Linked DNA regions of Hahella chejuensis KCTC 2396. Each later gene encodes a partner of the first gene's protein in a complex. Links are inferred from orthologs where the notes say so. Each region holds a gene or a part of one and is shown on either strand. Other genes may lie near its edges. The genes, in order: tsaD and tsaE.

Evidence for each region.
Region 2: the proteins of tsaD (region 1) and tsaE are in contact, whole or in part, in a crystal structure (PDB 6N9A), measured with the Thermotoga maritima proteins. The link is inferred for Hahella chejuensis KCTC 2396 from one-to-one orthologs. Residues at the interface, in WP_004082750.1 of Thermotoga maritima: Cys10, Asp11, Arg49, His50, Leu82, Gly84, Gly135, Gly136, Glu154, Thr155, Leu156, Asp157, Asp158, Ser159, Glu162, Asp165, Lys166, Arg169, Leu170, Tyr175, Lys213, Thr214, Leu217, Tyr218, Gln221, Arg222, Asn324; in WP_004082108.1 of Thermotoga maritima: Leu37, Gly38, Lys46, Lys57, Val59, Lys60, Ser61, Thr63, Phe64, Thr65, Leu66, Met67, Val69, Pro71, Tyr82, Arg83, Leu84, Asp86, Asp88, Phe89, Asp93, Ile128, Asp130, Glu131, Arg134.

What each region holds. Positions count from the first base shown.
Region 1 is NC_007645.1:6,406,084-6,409,187, reverse strand. Bases 16-2,802 are described here. They hold tsaD (tRNA (adenosine(37)-N6)-threonylcarbamoyltransferase complex transferase subunit TsaD), read left to right. Parts: upstream 16-786; coding sequence 787-1,818; downstream 1,819-2,802. Other genes in these bases: folB (dihydroneopterin aldolase), read left to right, coding at 2,551-2,802; plsY (glycerol-3-phosphate 1-O-acyltransferase PlsY), read right to left, coding at 1,832-2,416; rpsU (30S ribosomal protein S21), read right to left, coding at 223-438; HCH_RS28280 (GatB/YqeY domain-containing protein), read right to left, coding at 16-87. In the rest of the region: more of HCH_RS28280, read right to left, coding at 1-15; more of folB, read left to right, coding at 2,803-2,913; folK (2-amino-4-hydroxy-6-hydroxymethyldihydropteridine diphosphokinase), read left to right, coding at 2,906-3,104.
Region 2 is NC_007645.1:5,522,717-5,526,008, reverse strand. The notes cover bases 274-3,248. They hold tsaE (tRNA (adenosine(37)-N6)-threonylcarbamoyltransferase complex ATPase subunit type 1 TsaE), read left to right. Parts: upstream 274-1,508; coding sequence 1,509-1,988; downstream 1,989-3,248. Other genes in these bases: HCH_RS24190 (N-acetylmuramoyl-L-alanine amidase), read left to right, coding at 2,018-3,248; HCH_RS24200 (bifunctional ADP-dependent NAD(P)H-hydrate dehydratase/NAD(P)H-hydrate epimerase), read left to right, coding at 274-1,503. In the rest of the region: more of HCH_RS24200, read left to right, coding at 13-273; more of HCH_RS24190, read left to right, coding at 3,249-3,292. UniProt on the Escherichia coli protein: Required for the formation of a threonylcarbamoyl group on adenosine at position 37 (t(6)A37) in tRNAs that read codons beginning with adenine.

The DNA.
Region 1 (3,104 bases):
AATCAAACGAATGGCTCCAAGGCGGTCTTTTTCCTTGCTGCGCATGGCCGATTTCATGGCTTCGGTTAAACTGTCTTTCAATGACATGATCGAATTGTCTCTGTCCGTATTGGATATATAAACGTACTAAAACTGGAAAATGCGAGACTTGTAATAGTCGTATTAACGCCAACAACCTGGCCTCAACAGTATTAAGACCAGATCAACGCGGGCGTAATTCGATTAGTACAGGCGCTCGAAACGTCTTTGTTCGCGCTGAACTTTCTTCGCGTGACGTTTTACAGCGGCAGCCAACTTGCGCTTTCTTTCTGAAGTCGGCTTCTCGTAGAACTCGCGACGACGTACTTCTGAAAGGATTCCTGCCTTTTCGCATGAACGCTTAAAGCGGCGAAGTGCAACGTCAAATGGCTCGTTCTCTTTAATTTTTACGGAAGGCATATCCCCTCTCTATGATCTGTAAAAACCGAATTGGTTAAAATTGTGTCAACACAAATAGGGCGCGCATTGTAATCCCGTTAGGTTGTCCTTGTAAAGGTGTTGGCCTGTATAAATTCTAACAAATCTGTGCGAGCGGCGCTCAATTTAAAGGCGATTTGGAATGGAATAGTTGCCACGATGGCTATAAGATGCCCGGCTTGGGCGAGCGGCCCTGCTGGTCGCTGCTGTCAGACGTCTGGGCGCTTAGCTGGCTTTTATTGTACTGTCCTGACGTAGACGAGAATCAAGAGCGCCCCGATAAGTATGGTGGCCGACCTGTGCGGCGATTTGATGATGGCGGAACGGAACATGTTAGTACTGGGCATAGAAACATCCTGCGACGAGACCGGAATTGCGTTGTATGACGGAGAGCGCGGACTGTTGGCTCATACGCTGTACAGTCAGATCAAGCTGCATGCTGATTATGGCGGTGTAGTGCCGGAACTGGCCTCTCGCGATCATGTGCGGAAAGTGATTCCTTTGATCGAAGAGGTATTAAACCAGGCAGGCGTCGGCAAAAGCGATATCGACGCTATCGCTTATACAGCGGGTCCAGGCTTGGTTGGCGCATTAATGGTGGGAGGCGCTATCGCTTCGGCGCTGGCGTACGCATTGGGTATTCCCACTATTGGCGTTCATCATATGGAAGGGCATTTGCTGGCTCCGATGCTGGAGGAGAACCCACCGGAATTTCCGTTTGTCGCCCTTTTGGTCTCTGGCGGCCATACGCAATTGGTGCGGGTCGATGGCGTCGGCGAATATGAGCTGTTGGGGGAATCTGTGGATGACGCCGCAGGGGAGGCCTTCGATAAAGTAGCCAAAATGCTAGGCCTGGACTACCCCGGCGGTCCTCAAGTCGCCAAACTGGCGGAGGAGGGGAATCTGCAGCGATTTAAGTTTCCTCGACCGATGACGGACCGTCCTGGTTTGGATTTCAGTTTTAGCGGCCTCAAGACGTTTACGTTGAATACCCTTCAGGAAGCGGAAGCCAGCGGTGGCGTTGACGACAATTTGCGCGCAGATGTCGCGGCCTGCTTTCAAGAGGCTGTGGTGGAGACCATGGTGATCAAGTGCCGTAGAGCGCTGAGGCAAACAGGTCTCAAGCGGTTGATTATGGCTGGTGGAGTCAGCGCCAATCGCCGTCTGCGTGAAAAACTGCAACAAATGGTCAAAGGTGAGAAAGCGCTGGTGTATTACGCCCGGCCGGAATTTTGTACGGATAACGGCGCGATGATCGCTTACGCGGGCCATCAGCGTTTGGCTGTCGGACAAAGGGGAGACCTGAGTGTTCTCGCCACGCCACGGTGGCCTTTGGTGGAGTTGCCTTCGATAAAAGGCTGAATTCAGCAAGAGTCTAAAGCGAGCGCTCTTTGCCTTTAGCCAGATTGATGATGTTCTCTCTGTGACGGATCAGAATGAACAGCGATAGTATAAGGAATAGCGCAAGATGCTCGGGATTAAGTCGCCACGCGACCCAGGGCGCCATTAGCGCAGCCGTCAGTGATGCGAGAGACGATATACGCTTCCAATATACCACCGCCGCCCACACCAGCGTCAAAGCGAGGGTTGTCTGCCAGGCCAACGCCAGCCCTGCTCCCAGAACCGTAGCGACGCCTTTGCCTCCCTTGAAATGATGGAATGCTGGCAGCATATGGCCGACAATCGCCGCTACTGCGGTGACGCCTTGTTCGTAAGGCGAGAGCCCCAGCATTGCTGCGATGCAGACGGCGGCGGCGCCCTTGGCCGCGTCCCAGAATAAAGTAAGCGTAGCGGGAACAGGGCCGCCGAGCCGGTATATATTGGTTGCGCCGGGATTGCCGGAGCCTGATTCTGTAGGGTCGGGGAGTTGGAAGTAACGGCAAACCCAATAGGCGCCCATGATGGAGCCGAGCAGGTAGGCGATGGATGTCGCCATGAGAAGTTGAAAAGGATGCTCCATGGGTCCCCTGCGGCTTAAAATAGATCAGACTGAGTAGATTATGAGCCATAATAGAGGCTGCTTGTCTACACCCCTTTGGTCGCTAGGGATCGCTTCTTCCCTGGCGTTTAGATGACGGGCGAATGTTAGGTGCCATGGATACAGTACTTATTGAAGGTTTGCAGGTAGACGCCATAATCGGCGTTTACGAATTTGAAAAGGGATATCAACAACGGCTTTTTGTTGATATCGAGCTGGGATGCGATATTTCTGGCGCAGCGCGTGAGGATAACCTTGATCTCACCTTGAATTATGCAGCCGTCAGCGAGCGTTTGCGTGAATACGCCGCAGCCAGTCGCTTTCAGCTCATTGAGACTCTGGCGGAGCGATTTTCTGAATTACTGCAGAAAGAGTTTGGCGCGCCCTGGTTGCGCCTGACGATCCGAAAGCCTGGCGCTGTCGCAGAAGCGCGCAGCGTGGGAGTAAGAATTGAAAGAGGAGCTCGCAAGAGTGATTAAAGTGGTTGTTGGTATTGGCAGCAATATCGACCCGGACAAGAACATTGCTCTGGCGCTGGACGCGTTGGATATGCACTTTCAGGACCTGCGTTTATCGCCCGTTTACGAGTCGGAAGCGATTGGCTTCGCCGGCGACGCCTTCATCAATTTGGTGGCTGCGTTTCACACAGAGGAGCCGGTTGGCGCAGTGC
Region 2 (3,292 bases), 880 kb from region 1 along the record:
GTCTCCCATCCTATGCCGAAGGACCTATTCACAGCGGCGCAAGTGCGTCAGCTCGATGCGCTGGCCATACAGTCCATGGCGGCTGAAAACGGCTATGAACTGATGCAGCGGGCGGGACGTTCGGCGTTCCGCGCGCTGGTGCGTCGTTGGCCTGAAGCGGCAAGATTGACCCTGTTCTGCGGTGGCGGCAATAACGGCGGCGATGGTTATGTGGTGGCCGAGCTGGCGCGCCGTCATAACCTGCAGGTCGAAGTATTCGCATTAAGCGACCCTGAGAAATTACGAGGCGAGGCGGCGCAGGCCTTTGCAAGTTGCTGTGCGGCCGGCGTCGATGTCGCTATATGGTCTCCTGACTGTCTAATAAGCGGCGATGTGATTGTCGACGCCATGCTGGGGACAGGCCTGTCCGGCGCAGTACGCGAAGACTATGCTGCGGCGATTAACGCCATCAACACGGCTGGCAGGCCAGTCATCGCTTTGGATATCCCCTCCGGCTTGTGCGCGGATTCTGGCATGCCCTTGGGGCCTACCGTTAACGCGGCGATGACGGTGACTTTTATCGGTATGAAACGAGGGCTGGTAACGGGCGAGGCGCCGGATTACACCGGCGAGCTTGTATTTGACGAGTTAGAGGTTCCTGCAGACATTTATAGTAAACTGCCGACGGCTTGCCGGCGTTCTGATTTTTCTCAGGCTGTCGGTTTGGCGCCCATTCGCAAGCCATCGTCGCACAAAGGCATGTTCGGTCGCGTGTTGGTGGTCGGTGGAGATACAGGCTTCGGCGGAGCGGCGATCATGGCGGCGGAAGCCGCATATCGCGCCGGATGTGGGCTGGTGTCCTGCGCCACCCGCGCTGCGCACGTTGGCGCAGGGTTGGCTCGAGTCCCTGAGGTCATGTTTCGGGAAATCAACAGTCGGGGTGAGCTATTGGCCATGCTTGACGCCGCAGAGGTAATCGCTCTTGGTCCCGGTTTGGGGAAGGAGCCCTGGGGGCAGATGTGTCTGCAAACCTGCCTGGATGCTGATAAACCTATGGTCGTCGACGCTGACGCCCTGAATATGATTGCTGCTCGCAAGCTTCAGCTCAATCCGCGTTCGTTAATGACGCCGCATCCGGGAGAAGCTGCGCGTTTACTGGAGTGCTCAGTGGCGGATGTCATGCAGGACCGTTTTGCGGCGGCGCGGGATTTGGCGGAGTCCTATAATTGTCATGTCCTATTGAAGGGCGTCGGCACATTGCTGGCGGCTCCGGATCAAGAAGAGCTGGTCGTCGTACAGGCGGGTAATCCGGGGATGGCGTGCGGGGGTATGGGGGACGTGTTGACAGGTCTCGCGGCGGGGTTGCTGGCGCAGGGCATGGCGCCGCTGGCGGCGGCCGAACTGGCGGCGGCATGGCATGGTGCGGCGGCGGACTCGGCGACGGAAAGTGTTGCGCAGGCATCGCTAATGGCCGGCGACTTATTAAAGCAGTTAGGGGCGGTAATGCGCGAGGCGAGGGTATGACACAAATGCTTTCATCCAGGCAGGTAGTGGCTCCTGATGAGGAGGCTATGGCGGTCTTGGGCGATCAGTTGTCGCAATGCTTTGCCGCGCCCGGGGTGGTCTATCTACAGGGACAACTGGGTGCAGGTAAAACCACGCTGACGCGCGCCATGATGCGAGGAATGGGATATTCAGGTTTGGTTAAGAGTCCCACCTATACTCTGGTCGAACCCTATCAATTGGAAGATAAGCTGGTTTTTCATTTTGATCTGTATCGATTGGCGGACCCCGAGGAGCTGGAGTTTCTCGGCATCCGCGACTATTTCCACGAGAATTCGATTTGTTTGGTGGAGTGGCCGGATAAAGGCGCTCCATTGTTGCCGGAGCCTGACCTCACGGTGGATATCCAGGTGTTGATGAAAGGCCGCAGAATCAAGCTGCTGGCGCACACCACGCGAGGTTGTCAATGGCTGGAGGCGTATGACGCAAAACAGTCCCGGGAGTAACCACTATACTGGGCAATGAGGTTTATAAGATGACAGTAGCGCTCAGACTGATATTACTCAGTGTGATACTGATTTCTTCCGTTGCGGGAGCGGCCACGGTCAGTAATGTCCGTGTCTGGCCGGCTCCTGACCATACTCGTTTGGTTTTTGATATGAGTGGGCCGGTGGATCACAAAGTATTCGCTTTGGCGAAGCCGGACCGGTTGGTGATTGATATATCGCAGGCCTCTTTGGAAACTGACTTTTCCGCCGTCAGTTACGAGGGGACGCCGATTCAGCGTATCCGCAGCGCCCGTCGCGGCTCCAAGGACCTGCGCGTAGTGCTGGACCTAAGAGAAGGCGTTAACCCAAAAAGTTTTGCGCTACAGCCGAATGATCAGTACGGACATCGTTTGGTCATCGACCTGTATGGATCGGGCGGCGTGCAGCAGGTCAAGAAGCAGGCTGACGACCATACGCAGAAGCGCGATATCATAGTTGTCATAGATGCGGGGCATGGTGGTGAAGATCCCGGAGCGCTTGGCCCTAAAGGCGTTCGTGAAAAGGATGTGGTGTTGGCGATCTCCCGCGAGTTGCAGTCGCTGCTGGACCAAGAGCGCGGCTTTTCCAGCCGTTTAACCCGTAAAGGCGACTATTTTGTCCCATTGCGCAACCGCACAGCGTTGGCCCGTGAATACAATGCGGATTTATTGGTGTCAGTGCACGCGGATGCGTTCAAGAGTCCAGAGGCCAGCGGAGCTTCCGTCTTTGCGCTCTCCAAACGCGGCGCCACCAGTGAAACGGCGCGTTGGCTGGCGGAAAAGGAGAATACGTCCGACTTGATTGGCGGTGTAGGCGGCGTGAGTCTGGAGGACAAGGATCAGGTGTTGGCGGGCGTATTGCTGGATTTGTCTATGACCGCCAGCCTGAAGGCCAGTCTTACCGTGGGCGACAGCGTGCTGAGATCGATGGGCGGGGTATCCCGATTGCACAAGAAAAGGGTAGAGCAGGCGGGCTTTGTGGTGTTGAAGTCGCCGGATATTCCCTCCATTTTGGTGGAGACCGGTTTTATCTCCAACCCATCGGAAGCGCAGCGGCTGAAAACCAGCAAGTATCAGAAGAAAATCGCCGCGGCTATTTACAGCGGGCTGCAAAAGTACTTTGTCGATGCGCCGCCGCCGGGAACTTTGATGGCTTGGCGAAAACAGTCTGGGCAGGGCAAGCTTGGGCAGACTTATGTGATCGAAAAGGGCGATACGCTTAGCAGCATCGCCCAGAGAAACAATATCAGCCTGAATGATCTGATGAACCACAACGGCTTGACC